2 regions of the Paenibacillus suaedae genome follow, and region 2 is predicted to be linked to the other one. Evidence: predicted binding sites of a transcription regulator. Region 2 holds the regulator's gene; the other holds the start of a gene.
What was found. The regulator LexA, encoded in region 2, represses DNA repair genes until DNA is damaged. The targets are predictions, from matches to a motif close to CGAACATATGTTCG.
Positions count from the first base shown of each region.

Region 1: the regulator LexA is predicted to act here: its motif matches at 5,762-5,775, upstream of addB (helicase-exonuclease AddAB subunit AddB).

Region 1 covers NZ_JAVYAA010000002.1:974,775-990,927, reverse strand. The annotation lists gene mtaB (tRNA (N(6)-L-threonylcarbamoyladenosine(37)-C(2))-methylthiotransferase MtaB) at 1-748, shown strand, start outside; gene RQP50_RS12315 (NUDIX hydrolase) at 943-1,374, shown strand; gene deoC (deoxyribose-phosphate aldolase) at 1,408-2,121, shown strand; gene RQP50_RS12305 (Na/Pi cotransporter family protein) at 2,054-3,019, opposite strand; gene RQP50_RS12300 (class I SAM-dependent rRNA methyltransferase) at 3,125-4,507, shown strand; gene RQP50_RS12295 (DUF1835 domain-containing protein) at 4,664-5,641, opposite strand; gene addB (helicase-exonuclease AddAB subunit AddB) at 5,924-9,526, shown strand; gene RQP50_RS12285 (UvrD-helicase domain-containing protein) at 9,504-13,835, shown strand; gene RQP50_RS12280 (exonuclease SbcCD subunit D) at 13,871-15,070, shown strand; gene RQP50_RS12275 (AAA family ATPase) at 15,067-16,153, shown strand, end outside.
Region 2 covers NZ_JAVYAA010000003.1:41,361-57,513, reverse strand. The annotation lists gene RQP50_RS13935 (DNA-formamidopyrimidine glycosylase family protein) at 1-489, opposite strand, end outside; gene RQP50_RS13930 (HAD-IIA family hydrolase) at 573-1,406, opposite strand; gene RQP50_RS13925 (Gfo/Idh/MocA family protein) at 1,879-2,973, opposite strand; gene RQP50_RS13920 (metal-dependent hydrolase) at 3,445-4,440, opposite strand; gene rnz (ribonuclease Z) at 4,561-5,478, opposite strand; gene metH (methionine synthase) at 5,738-9,175, opposite strand; gene RQP50_RS13905 (1,2-dihydroxy-3-keto-5-methylthiopentene dioxygenase) at 9,341-9,883, shown strand; gene RQP50_RS13900 (FixH family protein) at 10,021-10,467, opposite strand; gene RQP50_RS13895 (HAD family hydrolase) at 10,754-11,560, opposite strand; gene RQP50_RS13890 (hypothetical protein) at 11,617-12,147, opposite strand; gene RQP50_RS13885 (DUF896 domain-containing protein) at 12,212-12,427, opposite strand; gene RQP50_RS13880 (LysM peptidoglycan-binding domain-containing protein) at 12,607-12,969, opposite strand; gene lexA (transcriptional repressor LexA) at 13,247-13,876, shown strand; gene RQP50_RS13870 (DUF817 domain-containing protein) at 14,274-15,092, shown strand; gene RQP50_RS13865 (LysE family translocator) at 15,152-15,784, opposite strand.

The DNA of each region.
Region 1 (16,153 bases), on a different contig from region 2:
TACCGGTGGATACGGCGACGATATGGAGAACTATGACTTGACCGATCTGCTGTGGGATTTGGACAAGGTAGAGGGGCTTGAGCGTATTCGTATCAGTTCCATTGAAGCCAGCCAAATTGATGATCGCATGATCGAAGTACTGAACAAGTCCTCGAAAATGTGTCGTCATCTGCATATTCCGCTTCAAGCGGGCAATGACGAAGTATTGAAGCGTATGCGCCGCAAATATACGACACAGGAATTCGCGGAGAAGATTGCTCGTATTCGCGAGGCAATGCCGAATGTGGCGATTACGACAGACGTCATTGTAGGCTTCCCAGGTGAGACGGATGAGCATTTCCGTCAAGGCTATGAATTTATGAAGCAAGTGGGCTTCTCTGAAATGCATGTATTCCCGTATTCGAAGCGTACAGGTACTCCGGCTGCGCGCATGGAGGATCAAGTGGATGAAGAAGTGAAGCATGCTCGCGTTCATGAGCTGATTGATCTGTCTGAACAAATGCAGCTGGAATATGCACAGAAGTTCGTTGGAGAAGTTGTCGATGTGATTCCAGAACGGAACACGAAGGGCGATGAAGGTGCTGGCATGCTGATGGGCTACTCGGACAATTACCTTCAAGTAATCTTCGAAGGAGATGAGTCCTTGATTGGCCAATTATGCCGTGTGAAAATTACAGAAGCGGGCGTGAATGAGAATCAAGGTATTCTTACACGCGTCATTGGCCAGGAGCCAAATGTTGCTTCCTAATCGCCTTGTCTAACCAGGATAGGCTATTGGAAATAGAGAAAAATGCAATAAGCTAGAGAACGAAACAACCGAAACTACTGAATAAAGAATCGAGGAGGATTCTCCGCTCAGCAATGGCTGAATGGATGAAATCCTCTTTCTTTTCGGTTAGGATATATACATAGGAGTAACGAACATAAATGGAGGTGCGCACGATGAAGGAAGTATCCGCAGGAGGAGTCGTTTACCGTAGAAGAGGAGAAGGAATTGAGATCCAACTGATCCAAGATCGGTATGGCAAGATCTCGCTGGCCAAGGGCAAGATGGAGGCCGGAGAGACGATTGAACAGACGGCGTTGCGTGAAATATGGGAAGAGACGGGGATTCATGGACGAATCGATACCAAACTCGATACCATTTATTATCAATATGTACAACCACAAGCGGGTACAATTGATAAAGAGGTGCATTATTTCCTCGTTGAGGCAGAGGAAGGCAAGCTTCATGCGCAAATTGAGGAAATTCGCAGCGTAGAGTGGTACAGTCCGCAAGAAGCGTGGGAGAAGCAGCGTGAGTTCGGATATGATAACAACGACCACATCCTGCAAAAGGCATTTGAGGAATTGTCCATATCCGTAAATCTTTAATTCTCTGCACATTGCAGGAAGGAGAGAGTTTGCATGACGGATCAGCTTCAATTGGCACCATATATCGATCACACCCTGCTTAAGCCGGAAGCGACAGCGCGCGATATTGAGAAGCTGTGTGCGGAGGCGAGCCGATATCACTTCTACAGTGTGTGCGTGAACGGAGCTTGGGTATCCGTTTGTCGCGATCTACTGAATGGAACCGGCGTGAATGTGACGGCGGTATGCGGGTTTCCATTGGGGGCTAGTGCCAGTCAAGCCAAGGCATTTGAAGCGGCTCGGGCGGTAGAGGACGGGGCTGCTGAGATCGATATGGTGCTGCAGATTGGAAGCCTGTTAAGCGGAGATGTGAAGGCTGTTGAACAGGATATCGCCAAGGTTGTCCGGATGGTTGAGGGAAGCGCGATCGTCAAGGTCACCTTGGAGACAGGCATTCTCCATACAGAGCACAAGATTGCGGCATGCAAAGCATCGGAAGCGGCAGGTGCCCGCTTTGTCAAAACGTCGACCGGCTTCGGCAAGGGCGGGGCAACGCTGGAAGATATTCGTCTGTTGCGGGCACATGTACCTGTGCATATGGGCGTTAAGGCTTCCGGCGGCATTCGGGATACCGCCGCAGCGCTCGCAATGATTCAAGCGGGAGCAACGCGCATCGGCACGAGTTTCGGTATTGCAATTGTTAACGGATCCGGTTCCAAACCGGCAGGTAACACAAAGGCAGGGCCAGGAGGGAACTTGCAATATTAAAAATGGTCTGGGCGTGTGCAATTTGACCGGCGGCGTCGGAGCCAAATACGGCGCTAAGCTGTCCGATCTGGCTGATAAAAGGATAGAATAGGACAGCGCCGCCAATGTTCAGCACGACATGGGTCCAGGCGACGAACTGTCCGCTTCTTGTCCCGCCAAGTGAAGCAATGACGGCTGTGAAGCAGGTGCCAACATTCGATCCAATTGCGATCGCAATGCCAACTTCAACGGGTAATGCCCCGGTAGCTGATAATCCCATGGCCATTGCAATAATAGCTGCACTGCTGTGCACGAGTGCTGTTATGACGACGCCCGCTGCCAAGGCCCAGAGCAGACTGTCGCTTGATCGTTCCAAGAACCAAGTGAATAATCCGCGCTGCTGCAGCGGCTCACTAATCTGCTTCATCCATTCAATGCCGAGCATAATGAAGGCGAAGCCAGCTGCGGCAAGGGAGCCGAATTGGAGCGGTCGCCACCAAGAGGCGATGCGGTGCAGCAGCTTAGGCTGATATTCGTCGGCCAATGCCCCAATGAACCATCCGGCTAAGGACAGGAAGAGGAGGGGCTTGGCGAATTGGCTTATATTTAGACTAATCAACTCGGTTGTCAGACAAGTGCCGATATTGGTGCCTAGAATGATGCCGAGCGTGCGGGAGAAGTTCATAATACCGGCATTGACCAGACCTATCGTAATGACCGTGATGGCCGTGCTGCTCTGCAGTACGGCTGTCATGCCTGCGCTGAACAGCATTCCATGTATAGGGGTGCGGGTAGAACGGTATAGAAACCGCTGCAGGTAGGGGCCAGCCCAAGCATGCAGGGCAAGCTCCATTGTTTTCATTCCGAATAGAAACAATGCCAATCCGCTAAGGAGCGGGAACCAAATTTCTTTAAACATGAAGGGCTCCTTTGTCATCCATAATTCGTCGCAATAAGCTATTCCATTCTATGCTTGCGAGTGGACAACCATGACATGCCATTGGAGCTGAGAGGAGAACTGTAATTGAATAGGCCTTATGTGAAATTAATCCGTTCGCGGAAAAAGAGAATTGAACGCTCCCATCCTTGGGTATATCAATCAGAGATTGAAACAGTCGAAGGAAATCCTCAGCCGGGGATGCTTGTCGATGTCCAGAACGCTCAGGGGAAATACATTGCAACAGGCTATTATAATCCTGCCTCGCAAATTACGGTGCGCATCGTATCCTATGAGCCAATTGAAGCAATGGATGAAGCCTTCTTCAAAGAGCGAATCGAACGTTGTGTTGCACATCGTCAGCGCTTCTTGCCTGGAGCCAAGGCTTATCGCCTCGTATACGGCGAAGCAGACTTTCTGCCAGGACTTATCGTGGATCGCTTTGGCGATGTTCTCGTCGTGCAGATTGTGACGCTGGGCATGGATGTCCATCGGGAAGCGTTGGTGGCAGCCCTAGTCGATGTCATGCAGCCGCGCGGCATCTATGAGCGCAGCGATGTGCCAATTCGTGAGCGTGAGGGTCTTGAACTGAAGACAGGCGTGCTGTATGGAGATTGTCCGCGCCATGTCCAAGTAGAGGAGAACGGGCTTATCATCGAAGTTGATATCGTAGAAGGGCAGAAGACAGGCTACTTCTTCGACCAGCGTGAGAACCGCGCTTCCATTGCGCCGCTTATGACAGGCTGGGGAGCTCGAAGCGGTATCCACATGGGTGAAGTAGAGGCCGAGGATGGAACCGTGCAGAGCTTGCCACTTAATGCGAAGGGAAAGCCGGTTACATTCCCATGGTGGGATGGTGCGACGGTGTTGGAATGCTTCTCTCACACAGGAAGTTTCACGTTGAATGCTTGTAAATATGGAGCCAAGAAGGTCACTTGTCTCGATATTTCCGAGCATGCGATCGAGAGTGCAAAGCGCAATGTCGAACTGAACGGCTTTACAGACCGTGTTGAGTTTGTCGTTGCGGATGCCTTCGCCTATTTGCGTGAGCAGGTTCATGGCTTGGAGGAGCGCACGCAGCGGGCAAGCGGAGAATCTAGTGCGAAGAAGGTGGATACTTCGAAACCGATGACTGCTGGAGGCGGACGTACGTGGGATGTCGTCGTGTTGGATCCTCCGGCCTTCGCGAAGACGCGAGGTGCTGTCGAAGGCGCGTACCGGGGCTACAAGGACATCAATCTTCATGGTATGAAGCTGGTCAATGAAGGCGGCTATCTTGTGACAGCAAGCTGCTCCTATCATATGCGTCCGGACATGTTCATGCAGTCCATATTGGATGCAGCCCAGGATGCAGGCAAGGTGCTGCGCCTTATCGAATGGCGTCCTGCCGGCAAGGATCACCCGCAAATTGCGGGAGTGGATGAAGGTCATTATTTGAAGTTCGCCATCTTCGAGGTTCGCTCGAAGTAATCTTCCTAAAGTATCGATAGGATAAGGAAGAGTAAACAAGAAAAGCGCCATTCATTGCAGACAGGTTTGGGATCGTCTGCAATGAATGGCGCTTGCTGTATTTATGGGATAAAGTCAGCAGTTAGCATATATTCGAGTTTCTTCGGTTTCTTCACTCTATGCTCTTATTCCAGCTGTCGATCGGGTAATAAATGCGCCGCCAAGCCAGCGTCCATATCCACCAGTCTGAGCCCAGTTGAGAGTACCATCCAGTACCTGCTGACCGCTTTTGGTTAAGAGGAGGTGACCAGCATCGGCTAATGGAGACATGAGAGGTTCCGGCAAGGAGGATGAAGAGGGAGAGAGCTCAAGCAACGGAGCGTCTCCGCGGGTCATTCGGCGCAGGTATCCCCAGAACTGCATATCCCCAAGTCCGTATTGCGGCAGTTGATTGCGAACAATCTCGAAGCAATTCTGAAATGTAACAGCCCCATCTTGAACAGCGCCTAGCGTGGATCGCTCGACAATCCCGATTCCATCCTGTGTTGAGGGGTAACGGGAGAGGTGGAATTGAAGCGCTTCCGTAATAGCGCAAAATGGAGCAGGGATACTGCTTGATTCCTGAACCCATTGTGCAATTTTCTGTGGGTTTGGACTTGTATACGCAATCCAAGCAGAACGCATCCATTCGATGCGCTCAGCGGATAACCGTATGGCGGCATCTCGATAAGGGGCCAACTGCTCTCCCGTAAGCACCCCAAATCCGAGATAGCGATCATGTTCAGCAATGGAGGCGATGTCGATCCAATATAGCTTGGCATGCGCATTCTCTTGTGTCAGGCGATCTACTAAGCGGAGCAGCATGGTAATGTCGAACAGATCGTGTTCGAACCATAATGCAATCTCTTGAGCAGGCAAAATATCTGATTTCCACGTGCGTTCCTGTTCATTTCCTCTTTGCAAAAAAACAGTGGAAGGCAGCCCGCACATTCGCTCCAATTGCAGCGCTCGATAAGCCAGATACTGCTCAAGCCTAGCGTATACGGGGCCTTCGGTCAGCAGCTCTGAATATACCCATACCTGCTCATTCCACAGCTGTTCGGCGACTTTGGTTAGCTGCATGGCAGTACAATCTCCATTGACAATATGTATCATGACAATCAGCCTCCTTATTCGAATAGAGGGTAGGTTGAACATGAGCCTCGCCTTCGATTACGAAGTTACATGATGCACTGCAACTCACAAGAAGCAGATGGCGAATATCGGCATCGTTTCCAAACATGTGTTCTATCGCTAGTTTGAAATATGATATAATGAAACCTAATGCTAGAATCGGGTGTAACCGAAATTATATACCAATTATTGGTTTGATCATAGTGTATCATATCGTGGCAAGTAGATGCCATGAATCGCATTTAGGGAAATGGAGGGATCACTTTGCCGTTGCATTTTGTCATCGGTCGTTCCGGCAGTGGCAAGACGGAGCATGTGTTAAGAAGCTTACGAGATGAGCTTCGCAGCCAAGCGGACGGGGCACCGATTATATGGATAGTCCCCGAACAGGCAACCTTTCAGGCAGAGCATGCACTCATTCGTGAGGATGGAATCGCTGGCATATTGAGAGCGCAAGTACTAAGCTTCCGGCGACTTGCGTATCGCGTCATGCAAGAGGCTGGCGGCACTGCACTAACAGCGATCAATGAAGAGGGCAAGAAGATGCTGCTCTACAAGATTTTGCAGCGCCGCAAGTCAGATTTGCCTTTATTTGCGGGTGCAGCAGAACAATTCGGATTTATCGAGAAGCTTAACGATCTCTTTGATGAGATGAAGCGGTATCGAGTAGAGTCCAGTGAAGTTGAGGAGCATCTTGCTTTTTTGGACGCTCACATGACAGGACAACCGCTGTTATCCGCGAAGCTTCGCGACATTTCCAGCATCCTGCATGAGTTTGAATCGGAATTGGCTGGTCGTTACTTGGATGGGGAAGACGTGCTTGCTCGGTTGTCCGAGGGTGTTGCAGCATCGGAGTACGTGAAGAACGCTGATATTTGGATTGACGGGTTTCACGGATTTACCCCACAAGAATATGCGGTTCTCGCTTCGCTCATTCTCCATGCGCCGAATGTAAGTGTGACGCTGTGTTTGGATAAGGCTTATGCGCTTGGCGAAGTTCCGCATGAGCTGAATTTGTTCCATCCAACGGCAACTACTATGCTGAAGCTGTTAGAGATGGCCGATACGCTTGGTGCGGACATCGGAAGCATAACGCATCTTGACTCGAAGGAAGCGCCACTTCCTCGTTATACAGCTTCTCCGAAGCTTGCTCATCTGGAGCGGCATTTTGAACGCAAAGTGCCCTATCGTGAACCGGAAGTTAATGTGAAGAGCAAGGATAGCCATGCGTCCGATCACGATACGAAGCGAGAGGTTACGGTGCAGGCGGCAGTACATCGCCGCGCCGAGGTTGAAGCGGTTGCTGGGGAAATGCTGCGGCGTGTGCGCAACGAGCAGGTACGCTGGCGGGACATGGCGGTAATGGTGCGGAACATTGCACATTATGGTGAGCTGATTGATACGGTATTCACCGAGGCGGGGATTCCCTATTTTACGGATCAGAAGAAATCAGTACTGCATCATCCATTTGTTGAGATGACGCGAGCGGTGCTTGATATCATAATAGGCAATTGGAAATACGACGCAGTATTTCGGTTTGTTAAAACCGATTTTTTGCTGTCCGAAGATGGTTCGATTACAAGAGAGCATTTTGACAAGTTGGAGAACTATGTGCTTGCATGCGGCATCGAAGGGGGCAGGTGGACAAGCAAGCGTCCATGGCCTGCAATGCCGGAAATGTCGCTTGATCCTGATCATGCAGATGGAGCAGCGGAGGGCACAACTGAAGAAGCTGAGGCTGTTGAACGGCCAAGACATGCTCCAGAGTGGGTGGAGCAATGCCGCAGCATCATTGCCGATCCGATTGCTGAGCTTGCACGCGCAATGAAGGCGAGCTCGAACGTTCGCGGCATGTGCGAGGCTATGTATGCGTTCTGGATGGCGCTTGGTGTGCCTCATAAGCTGGAGCGCATGAGCCAAGATGCATTGCTTGACGGAGAGGTTCAACTATCACGGGAACATCGGCAAATATGGGGGGCTCTCTTAGATATATTGGATCAAATGGTAGAGATGGTCGGCGAAGAGAAGATGAGCATTGAATTGTTCGGCGGCATGCTGGATACCGGATTTGAGAGCATCAAGATGGCGCTTGTTCCGCCAGCGCTGGATCAAGTGCTCATTGCTTCGATGGATCGGACAAGACCCGGCCAAATTAAGCACTTATATATGCTTGGCGTGAACGATGGCGTTATACCGGCTCGTCCGATTGAGGATGGCGTGCTTACGGAGCATGAACGGGACACTCTGCAGCAGATAGGCATGGAGCTCGCGCCTGGCGTCCGCCGCAAGCTTCTGGACGAGCGGTTCTTAATTTATCAGTCCTTCGCGACGCCTAGCGACAGTCTGTGGATTAGCTACGCACTCGCTGATGAAGAAGGGAAGACATTGCTGCCGTCCGAGGTGGTTCGGCATGTACGCGGCATGTTCCCACGTGTACAAGAGCGGCTCGTCATGGCTGAGCCGAATGAATTCATGAATGAGGAGGAGCAATCGGAATTCGCTGTCTATCCGGAATCTGCGCTGAAACACCTGATTGTTCAGCTGCGACAGTGGCGCCAAGGAAGACCAATGGCGAATATATGGTGGGATGTATACCGCTGGTTCGCCGCGCAGCCAGCATGGCATGATCGGCTGAAGGTGCTGATGGGCTCGCTATTGTATCGGAATCAAGCAGAGACACTTACTCCGACCACAAGCCGTCACTTGTACGGTACTGCCTTGCGAACCAGTGTGTCTCGCATGGAGCGCTTCGTAGCCTGTCCGTTCTCGCACTTCGCCTCCCATGGCTTGAAGCTGAAGGAACGTCGGGTATATCGATTGGAGGCTCCAGACATCGGGCAGTTGTTCCATGCAGCGCTCAGCCGCTTTGCCATAGATTTGCAGAGCTCGAATCGAACTTGGGCAGCACTGTCGGCGGATGAATGTCGAGCAGAAGCAGATCGTATCGTGGATATGCTTGCCCCAAAATTGCAAGGGGAGATTCTGCTTAGCTCGAAGCGTTATGAGCATATCTCGCTCAAGCTGAAGCGAATCGTTGGCCGTGCTGCTTCCGTGCTTGGAGAGCATGCTCGCAGAGGTCAGTTTGAGCCAATTGGACTGGAAATGGATTTTGGTCCGGACAAGCCGCTGCCGCCGCTTCGATTTACTCTAAGCAATGGATGTACGATGGAGATCATCGGGAGGATTGACCGGGTAGACAAGGCGGACAGTGACCACGGCGTGCTGCTTCGCGTCATTGACTATAAATCGAGTTCGACAGATTTGAAGCTGCAGGAAGTGTATTACGGTCTGTCGCTGCAAATGCTCACTTATTTGGATGTATTGATTACGTATGCGGAACTGTGGCTCGGCTCGTCGGCATTGCCTGCTGGCACACTCTATTTCCATGTTCACAATCCTTTGTTGCAGGCGGCGAATGGAATGAGTGTGGAGCAAGCTTATGAGCAAATGATGAAGAAATATAAAATGCGCGGACTCGTCCTGGCGGATCGCGAAGTTGTGTCCTTGATGGATGAGCCGCTTGAAAAAGGGTATTCAGACATTCTCCCGGTTGCGGTGAAGGCGGATGGGTCGTTCTACAGCAATGCATCTGTTGCGACTACGGAGCAATGGGATATGCTGCGGGGGACGGCTCGTCATGTGATCCAAGATATCGGAACCCGGATTACAGATGGTGATGTTCGGATAGACCCTTATCGCCTTGGGACGAAGAAGGCATGTGATTTTTGCAGTTATAAGCCAGTTTGTCAATTCGATGAGTTGACCGAAGGCAACGACTATCATGTATTGCCGCGGATGACGAAGGACGAAGTGTGGATGAAGATGGAAGGAGGAGCAGCGGACAATGAATCAGAACGAGAATCATAATGGGGACGAAGCGCTCGGCGGCAAGCGGCAGCAGGAGCTGGAGTTCGATCTGCTGAATCTGAATTGGACACAGTCTCGTTCTGTAGAGGCATCGCCTACAGTAAGGGTGCTGCCAGATAAGCCGGAAGGAAGCACCTGGACAGATGAACAATGGCGTGCTGTCGTTGACGGGGGACAAAATGTGCTTGTCGCAGCTGCTGCTGGATCAGGGAAGACAGCGGTTCTCGTGGAGCGTATTATTCAGACGATTAGTGATGAAGAACACCCCGTTCATGTCGACCAGCTGCTTGTCGCAACCTTTACAAAGGCGGCTGCATCCGAGATGAGAGAGCGTATTCGACTTGCCTTGGAGCGGGAATTGGAGGCGAAGCCTGATTCTGAGCATCTGCGCCGTCAACTGGCGCTATTGAATCGCGCTTCTATCACGACACTGCATTCCTTCTGTCTAGAGGTTATTCAGCGCCATTTCCAATCGGTGCAGCTCGATCCGGCCTTTCGCATAGCAAATGACACGGAGACAGAGCTGCTGCGGCAGGACGTATTGGAGGAATTGTTTGAACAGCGCTATGCGGACGGTCACTCGGAATTCAAGCGAATGGTTGATTGGTTCAGCGGGGAACGCAGCGATGAAGCCGCATTCCGCTTAGTGCAGCAGTTGTTCGACTTCTCGCGCAGTCATCCATGGCCGGATGAATGGCTGAAGGAGATGGCCGCTTCGTTCGAGGTGCAATCGGTGGAAGAACTGGGCAAGTCACCTTGGACGACAAGTGTTATGCAGGATGCACGCCTGACCTTGAATGGAATTGTAGAACTGCTGCGGCAGGCGTATCGATTATTGGACGCTCCTGGAGGCCCTGAGCCCTATCGGGAGGCACTAATTCAGGAATTGTCAGGTGCTGCTGCATTGGCTGAGGCCGCTGAACATGAACCATGGGAGAGGCTTTTCTCCTCATTTGACTTATTGGCGTTCGGCCGTTTGGCTGCTTGCCGGGGAGATAAGTACGATAAATCACTGCAGGAGCAGGTGAAACGTCTTCGCGACCAAGCAAAAGCGAGGCTGCAGCAGCTGCGGGACGAATTGTTCCGCAGAACACCTGAGCAATTTCTACATGAACTAAGCGTGATAGCCCCAATCATGCATACGCTGGCTGATGTTGTCATTGAATTCGGTGAACGCTTTGAGGAAGCAAAGCGCAAGAAGGGTTGGCTGGATTTTTCGGACTTGGAGCATTACTGCCTTCGAATATTGCGCCATCCAGACTCGACACCAGCGCATACGATTCCTTCAGAAGCAGCTAGACAGTATGAAGAACAATACGTTGAGATCCTGCTCGATGAATATCAGGACACGAACATGGTTCAAGAAGCGATTGTGAATCTGATTACGCGTTCCGGCGCTGGCAACCGCTTCATGGTAGGGGACGTTAAGCAGAGTATTTACCGCTTCCGCCTTGCTGAACCAGGTCTGTTCTTGAGCAAATATGAATCTTATTCTTCAGACAGCTCCGAGCAGAAGGGGATACGCATTGATTTGGCACGCAATTTCCGCAGCCGACAGGGTGTAGTAGATGCGGTCAATATGCTGTTCCGCCAGATCATGAATGACCGAGTAGCTGAGCTGAAATATGATGAAGCTGCTGAGCTCGTTTGCGGGGCGACTTATCCAACTTTGGAACAAATCAGCGATGAATTGTGTGCTGCTCAGCGCGAGCCGAATATGGAGCAGCTTGCAGAACGCCAAAACTATGCAACCGAGCTGGTGCTCATTGAGAAGGCTAGTGCAAGTTCTGATGCAGAGCTGGCCTCCGATGAAAATGAGGATATTGATTCAGATGTGGAAGCTGCGGCTGTCGAAGCGCTTGATCCTGCTGAAATGGAAACAGCACGCCTTGAGGCGCGGGCAATTGCGGCAAAAATCCGCAGGCTGCTCGGGGATGAAGGAACAGAACCGTTCCTCGTGTACGATAAGCATTTGAAGCGAATGCGTCCAGCGACGTATCGGGATATTGTAATTTTACTTCGGGCGACGCAAGCATGGGCACCGCTCATGGTAGAAGAGCTGAGATTGGAAGGCATTCCTGCTTACGCCGAGTTCAATACGGGCTATTTTCAGGCTACGGAGGTAGAGGTTGTACTCTCTTTGCTTCGTGTTATTGATAATCCGCAGCAGGATATTCCATTGGCGGCGGTTCTCCGCTCTCCGATTGTCGGACTTACGGCAGAAGAGCTGGCACAAGTTCGACTTCAGGGAAAGGGTATTTCTTTCTATGATGCTGTGTGTAAAATGATGCAAACCGAAGCGGGAGAACAAGAAGCTGAGGAGGTATCAAGCGACACTGACTTGCAGGATAAGCTGTATCGCTTTCTGTACAAGCTGGAGCATTGGCGGTCGGCGGCACGTCAAGGAAGTCTATCGCAGCTCATATGGCGGCTGTACCGGGAGACGGGGTATTACGAATGGGTAGGCGGCTTGCCAGGAGGTATGCAGCGTCAGGCCAATCTGCGAGCGCTATATGATCGGGCACGTCAATACGAATCCTCTTCCATTCGCGGTCTGTTCCGGTTCCTACGCTTTATTGACCGCATGCGCGATACAGGAGGAGACTTGGGAACTGCTCGTGCGTTAGGGGAACAAGAAGATGTAGTTCGCATTATGACGATTCATAAGAGTAAAGGGCTGGAGTTTCCAGTTGTTTTTGTTGCAGGACTGTCGAAGCGATTCAATCAGCAAGACTTGAACTCGCCATTCTTGATGCACAAGCGGCTCGGATTTGGGCCGAAGTTCGTAGATGAAGAGCTCCGAGTTTCTTACCCGACACTTCCGAACTTGGCAATTCGCAGGCAAATGAAACTGGAACTGCTTGCTGAGGAGATGCGGGTGCTGTACGTTGCCTTGACAAGACCGAAGGAGAAGATGATTCTAATCGGTACTGTCAATGATCCAGAGAAGTCAATTCGGGAGTGGGGAGAAGCACTCGATGTAGAGTCCTTGCTGCTGCCTGATTATATGGTGGCACGGGCACGTTCCTACATGGATTGGATCGGGCCATCTGTTATTCGACATATGTCCGCGTCGGAATGGCGCCGATTCGCGGGGCTTCCGAATCGGAACGGGGAGTGCCTGCATGATGATCGCTCGGAGTGGAGACTGTCAATTATGTCCGCCGCGGTTCTTGCATCTGGTACAGCACTCGGCGGAGTGGAACTGGATGAGGATAAGGCGCAGGTGCTTGAGGCATTGGAGCGGTTGGAAGTGCAGGAGAACATGCCGTCAAGCGATTGGCAAGCTGCGCTGGATGAGCGGCTTCGCTGGCGGGATCCGAATCGGATTGCAACTTTACTACCAGCGAAGACTTCAGTCACGGAAATGAAACGGATGTCGGCGTCGGATGAATGGCCAGCCGACCAATGGATTTCAGAGCCTCGTACCGACGAGCATGAGCCGGTCGATAGAGCGATGGCTGGAAATGAAACAACTATGGACAATGGCCATTCCTTGGTGACATCAGGGGGAAATGGCTCCGCTACATCTTCTCCCAGGAGTGAAGAAGGCTTCACGCTGCATCTGCGCCGTCCTAAATTTATGGAGGCTAGCAAGGTGACGCCAACGGAACGGGGGACGTTATATCATCTCTTTATGCAGCATATGCCTCTGCATTCGGATGTGACGATAGATACTGTTCGCAATACTCTGCTTTATTTGGTACAGCATCAATATATGACGTGCAAGCAAGCGGAAGCGATTGATCAGGCTGCGGTAGCTGGCTTTTTCGAGAGTGAGGTTGGCCGTCAACTGCTGCAGGCAACATGGGTGAAGCGAGAGCTTCCGTTCAGCTATGGTCTGACAGCTGCTGAAGCTTATACGATCGAACTGACGAGACAGCTGCATCTCGGTTCCGGAAATAGCAATCTCGCTCAGGAGAACCCTGCTCATGAAGATGTGCCGGTAGCTGAGCCAGTTTCTAGCGAACAACCAACGCTGGACAACGATCGGTCGGGGAAATCGTCGATGGAGCGGTTTGTCGCAACTTCGACCTTCGCGGCACGAGATACATCTGGCTTGCTTGATCAGGAGACGGTACTTGTTCAAGGGGTCATAGACTGCCTGTTCGAATGGGAAGGGCAGCTCGTGCTGCTCGATTATAAGACAGATAAGGTGCTTGCACATCGAGGCGGCCTAGAGGCACTAACGGAGCATTATCGTTTCCAGTTGAATTTATACGCACGTGCAATCGAACAGATATGGCATCGTCCAGTCGACCGTAAGGTGCTGTACTTTTTCGATGCTAAGCAAGCGTGTGAACTATAGTCTATTAGAATCGCAGGAAGAAAGGAGAGACAACCATGCGTATTTTGCATACAGCGGATTGGCACTTTGGGCGGACGCTGGAAGGCAGGAGCCGTCTAAACGAACAGGCTGCTTTCGTAGAAGAGTTCATACAGCTGGCGGATGAAGAGCAGGCAGACCTGATCCTGATCGCAGGGGATGTATATGATTCGGTTAACCCACCGGCAGCGGCAGAGCAGCTGTTCTATGAGGCTGCTGCCAGATTGTCGCAGCAGGGCAAGCGCCCGGTCGTAATTATTTCCGGGAATCATGACCACCCAGATCGCTTATCGGCATCAGCGCCACTCGTGCATGAGCTTGGCGTGACGCTAATCGGGCAGCCTAGTCTGGAGCCAGTGACCATTCATTGTGCGAGAACGGGGGAAGATGCAGTTATTGCAGGGCTGCCTTATCCATCTGAGGCGCGATTAGGAGAGCTGCTTACAGCCTCCAATGAAGAACATGAGCTGCGCAGTGCATACAGCGCGAAGGTAGGGAAGCTGCTGCTTCATCAGGCCATGCGTTTTCGACCTTCTACCGTTAATTTGATTATGAGTCATTTGTACGTTCTTGGCGGACTGGAGAGTGATTCTGAGCGCCCAATTCAGGTGGGTGGAGCTTATACTGTTGATCCAAGCGTGTTCGCTTGTATGGGAGCTCCTGCTGCACCGCAGTATAGTGCACTTGGCCATTTACATCGGCCACAGGCAGTGAAGGGGCCGGGGGTTATTCGCTACAGTGGATCGCCGCTCGGCTACAGCTTCTCAGAGGCGGGTCAGGCGAAGTCGGTCACTCTGCTGGATTTGGCACCAGGTCAGGAGGCTGTTCCTCAGGAGCGATTCCTCTCTTCCGGCAAGCCACTCATGAAATGGAATGTTCGCGGTGGGTATGAAGAGACGCTTCGCTGGATTGAGGAGGGCAAGGATGTTGGTGCTTGGCTGGATGTCTGCATTCATCTTACAGAAGCTCTGACGTTAGAGCAGATTCAGAAGCTGCGTCGAAATCATGAAGGTATCGTCAATATTCGTCCCATTTATCCAGAGATTGAACGAATTGCGGCTGAAGAAGGACGCCGTAGTGAACTACCGGTACATGAACTGTTCCGGAGGTTCTATGAGCGTCAGACTGGAGGAGCCAAGCCTGATGATGCATTAGTGGACTGCTTCTTGGAATTGATCGGAGAAGATGGGTTGGAGAAGGAAGGTGAAGGCGCATGAAGCCAATCGAGTTGAAGCTGGCAGGATTGCAAAGCTATCGAGAAGAGCAGTGCCTCGACTTCCGAACACTGTGCGAGACAGGTTTATTCGGTATATTTGGCCCGACAGGAAGCGGCAAGTCTACGATCTTGGATGCGATGACGCTCGCACTGTATGGGAAGGTAGAGCGAGCTACGAATGGCACGCAGGGCATATTGAATCAGGCGGAAAATCAATTGTCTGTTGCGTTTACATTTGAGTTGAACGGTGCTGGGGAGCGTAGAACGTTCCGCGTAGAGCGCAGGTTCAAGCGGACGGGCGATATTACAGTAAGCAACTCGGTCAGTAGGTTTGTTGAGATTACGCCTGAAGGCGAGGTCGTCTTAGCTGACAAGCTGGCTGAGGTAACTCGCTGTGTTGAACAGCACATTGGATTGAAAATGGATGACTTCACAAGAGCGGTCGTTCTTCCTCAAGGCAAGTTCGCAGAGTTCTTGTCGCTTAAGGGCAGCGATAGACGTCAAATGCTTCAGCGTCTCTTCTCGCTTGAGAAATACGGAGATGAGCTGTCTGCTCGTATATCTCGTCGTGCCAAGGATGCTGAAGCTGAACTGATGGCTTACTCGGCTGAACAGCAGGGATTGGGTGATGCCTCGCAGGAAGCGCTGGCGAGTGCAGAACAGGCATTGACAGAAGCGGCGGAACAGGCGGAACTGGCCAAGGCGTCCAAGCAGGCTGTTGAGCAGGAGTATCACGCTATGGCTGAGCAGCGTGAGCTTCAACAGGAGCATGCACGAATATCGAGAAGAATGTCTGAGCTGCAGAATGAGGCGCCGAAGCGCGCTGAAGAGGAGACGAAGCTGAATCGTGCGAGAGAGGCAGAGCGGATTGCACCTGTTGCCTTGGAAGCGGAGCAGTTGATTGTAAAGCGGAACATGGCTGTGGCAGAGCATGCATCTCGTGAAGAACAAGCGGGTATCGCTGCATCGGATGCACAGAAGGCTGTGACTGCTGCCGAGGAGGCGAAGCACGTTCAAGAGCGTGAAGAGCCGGAATTGCTCCGTCGGAGTGAGCAGCTTCAAGAGGCAGTTCGCCTGCAGCAGG
Region 2 (16,153 bases):
CCGCTGAGCGAAGCGCTCTGCTGTCAAATAGCGAGATAATGGGTCTGGCCCCATCTCGAGATGCATTTCCTCCACCTGCTTCGCTGTTAACCACATAATCTGGCAGCTTCGTGCACCATGAATGTACATCTGTGCATGATCGGTAGTAATTGCGAATTGTGCATGGGAGACATCAAGTTGTTGTTCTTCATCTGGTTCTATATGTCCTGATGCTCCTTGAGCAACTGCTTGAAGGGTAGAAACTGCTTCCATACGACTACCGGTTCCTACATGAAGAACAAGCCTACGGCCATCATCAAGATGCAATATTAAATCTGTCCCTTTGCGTTCAATATACAGAATTTGTCTCCCAACCAAGCCATTTGTCAAGCTATGGAGATCCGTATTCAACCAAGATTCACGCTGTACATGAAGGCTGCGAATGCGTTCTCCAGTAATCAACTGATCCAGCTGTTTGCGGTAGCGTTCCATTTCTGGAATTTCCGGCACCTTGCATCTTCCTTCCTAATCACATTCATGATCGCCATGTATTTTATGTTATTAATTAAATCATTCACATTTCAAGATATACATTATAGCATTTCCTTAATGAACCATTCACGTACTTGCTTCATGTTATGAAACACCATGTTTGGCTCCACACCGGCACGAGCACAAAATGAAACATAATTGTCAGGCGTCGTTACTCCTGTATAGGTAAGTGCTGTGCGGCATCCTGCATTCGCTCCGGCAAGAATATCAGTCATCATGTTGTCTCCAATAACGATAACGTCCTGTGCCGTACACCCAAGCCTATTCATAGCTTCATCCATAATAATTTCACTTGGTTTCCCGATAATAATAGGTTCCACACTAGAAGCGGATTGGAGAGCGGCACCTATTGTACCTGCTCCAGGGGAAAATCCACGATCTGATGGCAGCATAACATCTGGATTAGTCAAGATGGATACAGCTCCCCCACGTAGGGCACAAGCAGCTGCCTCCAATTTGGCATAAGTCAAGCTCCGATCCAAGCCCTGAACGACAACTCCAATCTCAGAATTCCACACATCATCTACTTGATCCGTCCACGATATTCCGGAATCCTCCAGCGCTTGCTGCAAGCCAAGCTCGCCTATCATGAATACCATTTTATCCGAAAATCTCTTCTGAATATACGATGCAGCCGCTTGAGCAGAGGTGAGAACATCTTGAGCACCCGCAGAAATACCAAAATGCTGCAAGTGATTGGCCACTTCTTCCGGCGTGCGCGTTGAATTGTTTGTTACGAACAGATAAGGAACTCTAAGTTGACCAAGCTCCTCTATTAGCTTGTCCGCTCCTTCAATCGGAGAAGTCCCATGATACATGGTTCCATCTAAATCGATAAGCGCATATATGCTGTTGCGCGATTTTTCTGTCATCATTTCTATACACGTTCCTTCCTTGCCTAACACATGTCTGCAGCATGCTGTGGAAAATAGCAACCTACCTGCAAGAACAATCGTTCCACCATCTAATGGGAAGTACTCATCAAATCATCGAATAGAGAATCTGAAAATCCCCCATCACATATTGGATTCAAAATCAAAACCTGTCTGGAGTCCCCCACAGATTGCTGCCCTGATATCCATAGCATCAAAGCCCATACAGTTGAATCAATGCTAGTATACGCAATTCCGAGCCAAAAGGACAGAGCCCCTTATCAAATCCAAGGGCGATTCCTATTCGCTTCCTATTGATTGTAGAGAACTCCCGCCGCTAGTGAGTGTTCCGATACATAGAACAGACGCGATGAAATAGAACAACTCCCGCTATTCCCATGTAGAGGGGCGGGAGCCATGCTTGGCGTGTTGGGATTGAATATCTTGCGCCTACATTCTGTGTGCTTCTGAACGTTTACCGCTGCTTCCGTGCTTGTGAGGCGTGAATCACTTGATCTACCAAGCGTTCTACGACAAGCCCATCTTCAAGTGTTGGAGCCAAGTTATCCCAACGTTCATCCCCGCAGTGGCGCAAAATAAAGTGATGCAGCGCAGCGAAATGACTGTCCTGGAATATGCCCATTGTTGCCTTCTCATCAGGAAGCAGTGCAAGTGATTCTGGTTCTGGTGTCGCCCCATGACGACCGCTGACTAGATGCAGCTGCGGTTTCTTATCGGTTTCCAAATCGCAAGTGATGCTGCCCTTCGTTCCGACAATGTGCACACGGAACGCATCCTCACCTAATGCAATACGGGATACTTCCACGATTCCTTGAATGCCTTGCTCTGTTACATAATTCATAAGTGCCCAATCATCTACATGAACAGCCAACCGTTCGTCCGTTCCGTTTCCTGCTCTACGGCTCTTAATAAATGTTTCGGTATTGCCATCCACACTCTTCATTTCACCAAACCAATGACGGAGTAAATCAAGTGCATGAACACCGATATCCGTAATAGCTCCTCCTCCAGATAACGAGTTGTCTACCCGCCAACTGTAAGGCCTGGCATCACTTAAATATCCTGAGCGCAAATATGCCAGTCTGCACTGAAGCACATCGCCGATAATCCCTTCTTCCAGCCATGTCTTTATCCGCATAACTGCCGGATGATAACGATAGACAAATGCAAGCTGCTGTGTCAGTGTTGAAGGGACATCCTTCAGCACTTGCGCGGTAGAAGCGGCACTTTCTGTTACTGGCTTCTCGCAATAGATGGCTTGATTATATTGAACCGCCATACGGACTTGCTCAGCATGGAGCGCATTCGGCGTGCAAATGCTAATTGCTTCCGCTCCATCGTATTGCAAAGCTTCTTCCAAGGAGGAAGTAACATGTACAAAGCCAATTTGGCGTGCCTGATCCAACGTCTGTTCAGGTCGACGGGTAACGAGTGTATTCAATACCGGTGTAACGGGAAGCTGCTTGATAATCGGCATCGTACGCAGTGCAATCATATGCGTCTTAGCGATATTGCCGAAGCCTACGATCGTAAATCCAAGTGTATTCATAGCAGATCCACCTTCCTTTTATCCAGCAACGACTAAGATGTTTCGAATAGAAGTGCCTTTGGGAAATGAAATAACTTATTTCTACATTGTAAATAACCATTTCAAGGCTGGCAAGAGCATATATAAGGCTCAACAATGCGTCGCGTCGACGTAGAGTGATGTCAGAGACTGTCGATTGCAGGCAGTGCGTGATACAAACAAGCTGCAAGCCGGACTATTTGTCAGGTTCTGCGCTTTCCCGGGAAACTTTTATGTACAATTGCCTTTCTACTCCCCTACTTTTCCCCTTCCGCTCGTTTCAGACTGCTGGATCTCAAGTCAATCACCAACGACTTGTACCATAACCTTGATGAAAAAGAAAGAAACGGATTGCTCCGTTTCTTGTAGATGAGCCAGTCATTCCTAATGTAGATTCACTTTGCATATTATTCTCAGTTGGAATGTTTCAGCTATTCAAGCTGTACGTTTCTGTTATACATAAGGAGGCTCCCAGCCTTTTTTACTCCAACCGACTTTCGTTCTAACTACTCGAAACTGCTCATCAAGCTCTACCTCAACGCCGAACGGCAGCCCTCTTCGATGCCAGAAGCGAACATCATTCCATATGATTTTGTAGCCATCGCTCCAGCGCTGTGTTCGAACGATCACTCGTTCAGCAAATCCAAGAAATGCCCGTACTCCATCTGTCGTTAGGGCCGGCTCCATAACTCGGTCGTCTATGAACATTTTGTTGTATATGCTGTGTTTCTCAAAAGTTACAGCTGACGATAACCGCAACGGCTTGCAGTGTCGTATCCAACCTGTCTCATAATGCTGTTCATACTCAACAACGTACTGCCAGCTAAGCCAAGTGACCTCTGGAACAAGTTGATAATGAAGGCCGCCTGGAAATTGCTCCTGCAATCGATGCAGGAGACGCTGGTGAACCTTCCAACGCCACACGATATACAACAGAGTCACCGCATATCCTCCGATAAATAACCATGCAGCATCTGTTCGCGTCAGCCATAACCAGCTAATAACCCCTATTAGATGAACGACAAATAAGAAAGGATCAAACAAACATAACACATCAGCATGAAGCCATCTGAGCGAAAAAGGCCTTCCAGCTTGAACTCCATATGCATTCAGCCAGTCCAAGCCAATGTGCACCATGATTGCAAGCCAAGTATACAGCAGAACAAGCGGCCATTCGTCCCCCACTTGAAATAACCATGAGATCGGCAGACCAATGACAATTGGCCATACGAACCATGCTGGAATCGCATGAGTAATGCCCCGATGGTGGCGCAAATAGGCAGCATAGCTGCGAACTCGTGTAATTGCATCAAAGTCAGGTGCATGTGAAGCAATGAGTGTGGCGGTCAAAATTGCAGAGAACAATCCCGGCTGCTCCGCAACCTGAGGGTGCAGACAAGCAGCTCCAGCCAATGAAGTCCCAAGCAGCAAATGACTCGCTGTATCCATCCATAACTCCTCCTTAGCATCACGGTTGCTGAACATACAATTGCCTAGGCAATTGCATATCCAACTAACCCAGTTATGGATAGCGTATCGAGGAACCATTAACGGTGCATTGTGGTGATATTAAGATGTTGTAACGATCATATGTTCATCAGCAAGAACGGTATTAGAAAATAATTCGCACGCCTCCTTCAGCAGTTCCTCCATCCGTTCATCATTGTATCGCGAGCTGAAATGGGTTAACGCAAGCTTCTTAACGCCTGCTGATACTGCGATTTGTGCAGCTTGCCGAGCCGTACTGTGGCCAAACTCATTTGCATTTTCACGTTTATCGTCCATGAAGGTCGCCTCATGCACAAGCAGATCAACACCTTGAGCCAACTTGATTGCATTCTCACATGGACGAGTGTCGCCGAGTATCGTCACTGACTTACCGGGAATTGGGCTTCCAAGAACAGAAGACGCTTCTACCATTTCACCAGATGGCAGCACAATATCTTGCCCTCGTTTCAGTTGACCATATAACGGCCCCGGCAGCAGATTCTTTTCCTTTAACAGATTCAAATCAAGTCTGCCTGGCCTCTCCTTCTGCTGCACTCGATAACCTAAGGATAGAACACGGTGTTCAAGAGGCAGTGCCGTAACTGCAAATTGTTCATCTTCCCAGATGACTCCTGACTCCACCTCCTGAATATGAAGCTCGTAAGGCAGATGCGTTTCACTTAATTCGAACACAGTATGTATAAATCGTTGAAGTCCCACCGGGCCAAAGACGGTGAGTGGAGAAACTCCACCTTGATAGGCACGACTGGACAATAGTCCCGGTAACCCGAAAATGTGATCCCCGTGCAAATGGGTGATAAAAATAAATTCGCACTTGCCTAGCTTTAATGGGGATTGCAGCACTTGATGCTGGGTTCCCTCCCCGCAGTCGAACATCCAGAGGGATCCGCGTTCCTCATACAGACGCAGCGCCATACTACTTACATTGCGCCTAGTTGTCGGCATACCCGCTCCTGTTCCCAAGAAGTATATATCCATACTCGTGTAATACCTCCTACTTCTGAAGTAATCAATCCAGCTAAGATTGGTGATATGTATATTTTAAACCTAGTTAACTATTTGTTGTATAAATGATTAACGTGCATAGTATGCCTCACTATGCAAAGATATAATAAGCTCCGCACGCCTACCGGCAATACGGAGCTCATTGTGTATCTGTAGATAAGAGGGTGTCCCTAATATAGACAACTTACCATTTCCGTTGATAAATCGAAAATGAATTAGAATTATGCCTTATTTATGCTTTATCCACGTTAAAGTATTGCGCTTGCGGATGAGCGAAGACCATCGCGGATACAGATGCCTCTGGCTCCATCATAAATCCTTCTGTTAAGTGGATCCCGATATCCTCAGGCTGCATGAGCTTGAATAATGGTTCTTGATCCTCAAGATTTGGACAAGCTGGATAGCCAAATGAGACTCGAATGCCTTGGTATCTAGCACCAAATCTCTCCTTCATCGTCATCGTTTCTGGATCAGGATAGCCCCATACTTCGCGCATCATATGGTGAATTCGTTCTGCCAGTCCTTCTGCAAGCTCCAACGCTACAGATTGAAGCGCATGAGAACGCAAGTATTCCCCCTTCTCCTTCCATTGATCGGCCTTGCCGCGAACATCATCCCCAGCAGTTACAACCAAGAAGCCTACATAATCCATTACTCCGCTTTCTTTCGTACGGAGGAAGTCTGCAAGACACAAGTAAGGTTCAACCTGCTGACGTGGGAAGGTAAAGGTATGCAGTACTTCCTGGACGTTGTCCGGATTGTATATATGAATAGAATCCCCTTCCGATTGAGCCGGGAAGAAACGATACATCGCGTTCGCTTTAAGCACACCTGCTTGTGATTCTTCCACTAAAATCTGATCAACGGTTTCTTTCAAATCAACAGTCTTAGGATCCCGATTCTTCAGAAGCTGTTCCACAGATCCCTTCAATCCTAAATGATGGCCAAGCAGCATCTGGAAGTTCAAATAAGGGATGACTTGAGGAATTGGAATATCTCGAAGAACATGACGCTCCAAATCCGGCGGAATGTATACTTCTGCTTCTCTTATGTCCGAGCGTACCGCACGTGTAAGCTCTGGCAACTTCGATTGATTTTCCGCTTCACGAGCTAGACGCTCTTTATGAGCGCGAAGCTCTTCCACTAGAATCTTGCGCTCTGAAGAATCCATAATTTTATTGGCAAGATCAAGACCGTCCATGGCATCCTTCGCATATAAAACTAATCCATCGTATTCGGGGCTAATCCGATTCTTGGTAAATTTCCGCGTCAATGCCGCTCCGCCAACAAGAATCGGCACATCGATTCCAGCTGTTCGCAAATCTTGTGCGGTTATGACCATCTGCTGTGCAGACTTCACAAGCAAGCCCGACAGACCGATTGCATCTGGCTTCTCCTTGCGATAGGCTTCGATCAATTGATCTGGCGGAACCTTGATACCTAGGTTGACGATTTCATACCCATTATTCGATAAGATGATTTCAACTAGATTTTTGCCGATATCATGCACATCGCCCTTAACCGTTGCGAGTAGAATTTTCCCTTTGACAGCAGACTCGTTCTTTTCCATATGGGGTTCCAAGAAGCTTACCGAAGCCTTCATGACTTCTGCACTTTGGAGCACTTCTGCAACGATAAGCTCATTGTTGTTGAACAGTCTTCCGACCTCTCCCATCCCTTCCATTAAGGGACCATTAATGACCTCAAGCGGCGAGTACTTCTGAAGCGCCTCCGTTAAGTCAGGAACAAGACCTTCCTTCGTGCCTTCTACTACATATGAAGCTAACCTCTCTTCAAGCGGCAGGTTGCTAGTCTTTTCTTTCTTCTCGACTTTGCGGTTGCGGAACGCAGCTACGAATGCAGCCAGTGTATCATCGTTTGTGTCGTACAATAGATCTTCCGCAAGCTTGCGTTCATGTTCTGGGATGGATGCATAGCGTTCCAACTTCTCCGTATTGACGATCGCGTAATCCAATCCAGCCTTCGTGCATTCATATAGAAAGACGGAATTCAATACTTCACGCCCAGCCTCAGGCAAACCGAACGAGATATTACTGATTCCTAGAATCGTTTGAACCTTTGGAATGGTCTCCTTAATGAGGCGAATCCCTTCCACTGTTTCTTTTGCAGAACCAATATATTGTTCATCGCCCGTCCCAACTGGAAACACGAGTGGGTCGAAGATAATGTTTTCAGGCTGTATACCATAATCATTTACAAGGATGTCGAAGGATCGCTTCGCCACCTCAAGTTTATCTCCACGCGTAATCGCTTGACCACGTTCATCAATCGTACCTACAACCAAGGTTGCACCATAACGATGAACAAGCGGTACGACGTGGTCGAATTTCTCTAGTCCGTCCTCTAAGTTAACAGAGTTAATAATCGCTTTCCCTTGTGAATACTTCAACGACAATTCCAATACCTTGGCATCTGTCGTATCAATGACGAGTGGTGCCTTAACCTTCTTTACAACTTCCTGCAGAAATTCCTTCATATCAAGAGCTTCGTCGCGATCCGGATCCTGAACGCACACATCGATGACATGTGCTCCATTTTTCACCTGTGCACGTGCGACTTCAGCGGCTTCTTCGATTTTACCTTCAGCGATCAATCGCTTGAATTTGCGCGAGCCGAGAACATTTGTACGTTCCCCTACCATATAAGGGCGGCTCTCATCTTCCACATATACCGTCTCAATCCCGGATACAGCCGGAGGATGTTCGCCGAATGCAGTTCGTGGAGCGTATTCGAGCAATGTCTCTCTTAGTACACGAATATGTTCAGGTGTTGTACCACAGCATCCGCCTGCAATATTCAGCCAGCCCTGCTCAGCAAAGGTTGCGATTTTGCGGGCAAGCGATTCTGGTGATTCATGATAGTGACCATTCTCATCGGGAAGCCCTGCATTTGGATAGCAACTGATCGCAGAGTTCGCGATGGAAGCAAGGGTACGCAAGTGATCGCGCATGAATTCCGGCCCAGTCGCACAGTTTAATCCGATCGAGATTGGCTTCAAATGCTCTAGGGAGATGTAGAATGATTCAATATTTTGACCAGCAAGCGTTGTCCCCATCGGCTCGATCGTCCCCGATATCATGAGCGGAAGCGTGATGCCCGTAGACTCGAATGCCCGTTGAATCGCGATCGAACCCGCCTTAACGTTCAACGTATCCTGTGAAGTCTCCAATAGGAGCGCATGAACGCCTGTTTCAATAAGCGCGACTGCCTGTTCATAATAGCTGTCAATTAGCTCATCAAATGTTACCCCGCCGGTAACCGATAAAGTCTTCGTCGTCGGCCCCATAGCACCGGCAACGAAACGCGGCCATTCTGGTGTGCTGTATTTTGCAGCTGCCTCGACAGCAAGCTTCGCCGCGGCAACGTTCAACTCACGTGCTTGATCAGCAATATCATAATCGGCAAGCACGATACTGGTAGCCCCGAACGTATTCGTCTCTAATATGTCTGCGCCCGCTTCTAAATATTGTTCGTGTATTCTAGAAATGACATCTGGACGTGTCAGGACTAACATCTCATTGCACCCATCCAATTGTTCGCCTCCAAAGTCCAGTGGCGTTAAATCGGCTTGCTGGATCATCGTGCCCATTGCACCGTCTAAAATGAGAATGCGTTCTTGTAGTTGTTCCTGTATCGTTCTTGTTTTCATCGCTCTGCCCACCCTCTGTCTTAAACGTTAAACCCTAGTTTAGCAGATGTGATCCGATTAGAAAAGACTCATGAATGAGTCATCGTAAAATGTTTCTTGCCCAAACATTTCCTCTGTACTATAATTAAATAAATAAATCGCATTGGGAAACGAGGGATTTTGCAAATGGCACAGGTACGTATCCGAAACACGAACGAAATCATAAGTGGCGAAGAAAACGTTCGTTCTTTCCTATCAGCGCAAGGAGTGCTGTATGAACACTGGGATCCGAACAAACTTGCCCCATCTTTGCGTGATAAGTACGTACTATCCGATGAAGAGAAGCAAGCCATTTTAGACACGTATGAAGGAGAAATCCGTGATTTGGCTGAAAGACGGGGCTATCGTACGTGGGATTTGATTTCTTTATCAGACACTACTCCCAATATCGAAGAGCTGCTAAAGAAATTTGAACAGGTTCACACGCACACAGAAGACGAAGTAAGAGCTATTACGGCCGGAAATGGTATTTTCATAATTAAGGGAAGCGACGACATCGGTTATATGGATGTTGAATTGGAAGCTGGGGATGTAATTTCCGTCCCTGAAGAAAAGCCGCACTACTTCACTCTGATGGATAATCGTCAAATTGTTGCAGTTCGACTCTTCATTGAAACAGAAGGATGGATCGCGCATCCGTATTCGGATCCTACTTTCCAACAGGCGTAATTCCTGAATCATCGGAATCATAATCGATAAAAAACGTCCCATTACTGATATTAAGAGGGGCAGCCTCAGAAGATCCCGATTTGGATCTTCTGAGGCTGCCCCTTCTTCGCATAAATTCTTCTTATGTATTTAGATTCTTATTTTACAGTAAATTGCTTCTTCGGCATCGAGTGCATGTCACGAGCAGTCACATGAGAAATGACCGTGTAGGTACCGGCCTTATCAAACGTTTTCTCAATCTGATACGTGCCATCTTTCGTGAGCTTTCCCTCAATCTTCTCGTGGTCAGCCCCATCCAGCCACAACTCGAACTCTACTTTATCTGCATCATCTACCGCTTTCTCCTCTTGTGTGACCTGTGCAGAGATGGTGACAGCTTCATTGATTTTGACTTCTTCCGGCACTTGCAAGTTTACCTTAATCATTGCTGCCATCTCATTTTTACTGTCCTGTTTATCACTGGAGCCATGACCTGCATGTCCTTCATGACCGCCACCTGCTGACGAGCTATTTCCACAACCGGCTAATAGCATTGCTCCTATTGCCATTGTTAGTACGATTAATTTACTCTTATTGTTGAACATAATCGTCGTTCACTCCTCAACTGTATCCTAGATTTATCGTATCACATTATAGACAGCATTCTCCAATTCCTCATGACTCCATTGGGCTATAATGAGCATCATTGTGTGACGATCCTATGACATTTATCACATTTACCCTTATAGTTTCATGTGGAGGGTAATCAAATTAAGGTACTCACACTAATCTTGCCGACACCTCGCGAAGATTACCGTATATCAAAAAGGCCTGTGTTCCCACAGGCCTCTTTGTCATACACGCGGAGTAAGTAATTACATCCCCGCCGATTTATGATTCCTTCGAATTTATCTCATCAATAATTTGCTCAATTTCACGCAAGCTTGCAATCGTATATTCAGGGTGAATATTGCCAGACAATTCAACGCCTTTGCGGTTCAGCCACGCATGATGCATGCCGACATTCTGCGCGCCTAGAATATCCGTCGTTAATTTGTCGCCAATCATGATCCCTTCATGCGGTTCGATGCCGAGCAATGACATCGTGTGCTTGAACAGCTCTGGATCAGGCTTCCCTTGTGGATGATCTCCAGAGATAACGATATGATCGAAATAGGATAGAAGCTCACGCTCTCCATTCAGCTTCTCCTGCTGCAAATCAGGCGATCCGTTCGTTAACAACAATAGTGGATATTGCGCAATCAATTGTCGCAGCACCTCATAAGTCTCATCGTACACATACGAGCGAGAACGACGTTCACTCATAAATCGCTCCGCCAGCTCGGCACCTAATGCATCATTAGGTTGACCAGCGGCTTGAAGACCTTGTGTCCATGCAGATTGTCGATACATCGGCGCAAGCTGTTCCAACAATCGAAATTCAGGATGTTCTCCCTCTGCGAATCTCCCCCACAGCGCTTCAAAGGGATTAATCCCAATATTCTGTGTGAAAGGATAAGTCTCATAAGAGGCATACAATTCACGAGCAGCATGGCGAACGAATGCTTCCAATTGTTCTGCATTGACCCCAGTCTTATCTTGCGCGTATTTACAAGTTGCAGCAAAAGCTTCCTCAACACAACGCTCATCCCATAACAAAGTATCATCCAGGTCGAACAGTACAGCACGAATAGCCAAGTTTCATCTCTCCCATCACAGCGACAATGATAACGAATCCTCTATATCGGATTTCTCTATTTTTTCGAGTCTTTCTTCGATGTATCTTCGAATTCAATCTTATGTTGATTTGCGAAGGAACGAAGACGTTCCCCCATTGCATTCGTATCATAACGATTCAGCACTCGCGAGAAAATCCAATTCGCACCTTTCCCCGTGTGTTCAATAACAACATAACCAGGTTGGATCGCAATTTTCTTCATGTCCTTTGCAGACAGAGTACGGAGACGATTCCAGCGAATCGTAGATACCTCACCTGCTCCAACACGAAGAAATGGTCTTCTCAGGAATAATATAATCCCCAATCCGACGTAACACACGATTGTGATCCAATATAGAGTTGGATATTGATTGTCCGTAATGATACCGCCCAACAATCCATACATAATGGCGAAGGCGATTAAAGCGATTGGCATAATGAAGCTGCGTCCTTTAAACTCTTCGTGCGCAGGCTTGCCAGCAGCGAACGTCGGCTTGCCTTGCTTCATTCGCTGTTTGTTTAACTTTTCACTATTTTGACGGACTTTACGTTCCCAACTGCGAGACATGAATTCGCAACCCCCTGTATAGTAAACGAATAATGTGAATCCATCGTTATCGATGAAGGTTCATTTAATGAACGATCCCGTTCGATCCAGAGTTATCTGTTCCTTCTTCATCTTCTACATAGCGAATAGTGTCTAATTGATTGCGTACCTGCTTGCGGAATAGAACCAAATATTCCTCGCGCAGTTTCGCGCGTTCTTCCATTTCCTCATCGCTCAGCCCCACTGTCTTATGTTTGCGGGCCAATTCATTAATTCGTGCAATAAGCTTGTCGATATTCATCAGGAACCTCCATGTGTGTAAGCATATGTTCTACTTTGACATGGAGGTAACAGCTTGTCAAGCAAGCAGCAAGAAAGCTTTTATATCGCAAAAAAGAGGCCTCTTCGGGCCTCCAACCGTCTGCTCTTATGTATAGGAATGTAAAGCTTCTCAACCGTAAATTCGACAATGACCCCGACTCATCGGATCGGAACGAGCAATACTTCTCCTGCCGGTAAGATATCACCTTTCAATTGATTCATCTCCACGATTTCATATATAAACTGACGCGTATCCGTATGTTCTGACTTATAAGAGGATGCAATCCCCCAGAGTGTATCTCCTGGCTGAACAAGTACGCGCTCCACAGCAGCTCCATTTACAATTTCCGTTTGGCTATCATCCATGCCAAGCGCTTGAACAATGCTTCCACAAGTAATGAACAACAATACAATCAGGCTCATGATGAATCGAACACGTAAAGGAAACAAACGCTTCTTCTGAATAGGTTGTGAAGCTGTTGTCGACACCTTATAGATTGAACGATATGTTGTATACATCATAAATGACTCATCTCCCAAACACTTGTTCTGTTATCTTGTATAATGTAATCTAACACGAACACACGTTTGAGTCAATATTTTTTTCAGAACGTTCGTTCCCCTTTTTATATTATCGAAAAATAAGCATTTAGCCTCATTTAACTTTCTCTTGTTTCTCTCTCGTAATTTTCGAACTTCTCACAATCTTTTTCTTCAGAATCTTTAGAACTTATGTTTGTACGAACGGAGGTTCTGTGGTATAATTTTGTCAAAAGAGTATTCATTGGAGTTGATACCCTTGTCTAAAATATCAAGTCGTCAACAAGCTATCCTTGATTTTATACGTGATGAAGTTCGAGCTAAAGGTTATCCGCCTTCTGTTCGTGAAATAGGCGAAGCCGTTGGTCTAGCATCCAGTTCCACTGTTCACGGTCATCTTGATCGACTCGAGAAGAAGGGATTCATTCGACGTGACCCTACGAAGCCTCGTGCTATTGAACTGCTTAGCCATGATCAATCTGAACGTTCAACAGACTTCTCTCGCTCCTTCGCACGCGTGCCGGTCGTTGGGAAAGTAACTGCAGGCGAGCCAATTACCGCAACAGAGAATATTGAAGATTACTTCCCTCTTCCTATGCATATGGTGGGAGATGACGAGAATGTATTCATGTTGTCGGTCATGGGTAATAGCATGATTGAAGCTGGTATACATAATGGCGACTTTGTCATCGTACGTCAGCAGCAGACAGCGAACAACGGTGATATCGTGGTAGCCATGACTGAAGAAGATGAAGCAACGGTTAAGACTTTCTATCGTGAGAAGGATCATATCCGCTTGCAGCCTGAGAATCCAACCTATGAACCGATTCGCTTACAGCATGTAACGATTCTGGGCAAAGTTATTGGTTTGTTCCGTGATTTTCATTAAGACATTACATTGATGCCTCGTTCTCTTCTTTTCATGAAGGGAGCGAGGCATTTTGCTTTCTCATTATTTCATATCATTTACTGAACAGTACCTGAACAATCTCAACTAGAAAAGAAGCAGTTAAAATTAACGCTCTTTTCTATTCATAAAATTCGACTTTCTCTCCTTATCTTCACCGAAACAACCTCACCACTGTTCACTCTTATGAACCCTAATCGTTCGAGAGATTTATACCACATCGAATATATACACACATCAACTTTAGCAATAAATATTTATTGTATAACAATAATTTTTTATTGACTAAAAGCATGTATTTGAATAGGATAATACCTAATGATACACCTCGTATAACTGTTCAAAATTCATTTTCACGAACACAAGGTAGGAGATAACTATGAATAACTTTTTCAAACTAAAATCATTCCTCAGTTTTGGCTGGCACCAGGCAATGTCCTGCTTGTTCCCCGCTTATATTTTCGCGATGTTGGCACTCACGAAGGTCATTGACATTCCATTCATGCATCGCTATGATTTCCTATTGCTTGTTTGTATCTTGGCGCAGGTTCTAATGATCCGGTTTGGGATAGAAACAATGGATGAATGTAAAGTAATCTGTATGTTCCATTTCATCGGTCTTGCACTTGAAATATTTAAAATCCATATGGGATCATGGGGCTATCCGGAAGACGGGTGGTCTAAAATACTGGGTGTTCCTCTATATAGCGGATTTATGTACGCAAGTGTGGCAAGTTACTTATGTCAAGCGTGGCGACGACTGCAGGTCAAGGTAAATCGATACCCTTCTGCTTGGTTAACGATTCCGCTAGGTGCGGCGATTTACTTCAACTTCATGACTCATCACTTCATTTACGATTTGCGTTGGGTTTTGATGATTTTGCTATTCGTCATCTTCTTTAGAACCTACGTGGAATATACCGTATTAGGCGTGACACGAAGAATGCCGATTGTTCTGTCGTTCGTCTTAATCGGATTTTTTATATGGGTGGCTGAAAACATCGGGACTTTCTTGGGCGCATGGTATTATCCACATCAGACGAACGGCTGGAATCTCGTAAAGTGGGGAAAATTCAGCTCATGGTTTTTGCTTGTCATCGTTTCCTTCATGATCGTCGCCCATCTGAAGCATGTAAAAGGAGGACACTTCAAGAGAAATAGTCATACTCGCTTCAATGAGTCGACATTTCAGAAGTAAAACACAACCTTTTAAATACAAAAGCAAAAAACCTAGAGCCCTAACAGCTCTAGGTTTTGTTACGGTATTCCTTGAATTGCTACTATAAACTCATATAAGAAATACCCCGCGAACCCAAATAAAATCAGTCCTGCGATAATAGACATCCGCTTAATCATAGTTCGGCTCATTACTCTTCTCGTGACAGCCACAATGGCAAGCAACCCAACATCATGGAGGAGGATACCAGCTAATATTCCTGCACCTACGATTAGAAATTTTGCCGGTTGTGTCGTATCATACGAATCAGATAGCACCGCACCAAAAACGGAAATCCAAAACACAAGATTACCTGGCGATATAGCGACGAGCAGTCCATTTCGGTAGGAACTGAAAAATGATGCATTCGGTTTATCGCCAGCCAATGTAATGCCTTGATCCGAGTTTTTGATGGAATCATAGCCTAAATAAATTAAAAAGCATGCTCCGATAACCCACATAGGGATTTGAATAACGGGGATGGCAAGCACGGAAGCCAAGCCCATATATAAGGAAACGATTAATAAAAAATCAATGGTCATCCCACCTAGTCCAACAGCCCAGCCATGCATAAATCCCTTTTTCATCCCTTGCTTCGTCATTTCAACGGTCATGGCACCTACAGGCATTGCAACGGCAAGCCCCGCTAGTAAATACGTGAAGAAAAGATTCAATTTCCAACACTACTTTCTATATCTAATAGTTGCTAGTCAATATACACTATACTATATAAATACATAATATTATATATTTATGCATGACAAACTTGAAAATTTCAGGAAAGTTGACACATACTAAAAATGAACCCCTATTGATATGTATGTAAGAGGACGTAAATACTTCATCATATTTAACTACTCAAAAGCTCTATTTGAACGCATTTCTTCATCCGATAAATTCTGAGATAAATTCGTTACAATCGTTCCTGGGTGATCAGATAATGCACGTACATTAAATTCCTCACCTCGTTTATCCAACTCAACTGCAAATAATGTCATGTATTGATTTCGTTCCCATCGGTGAACTTGCGTTCTATTTAAGTA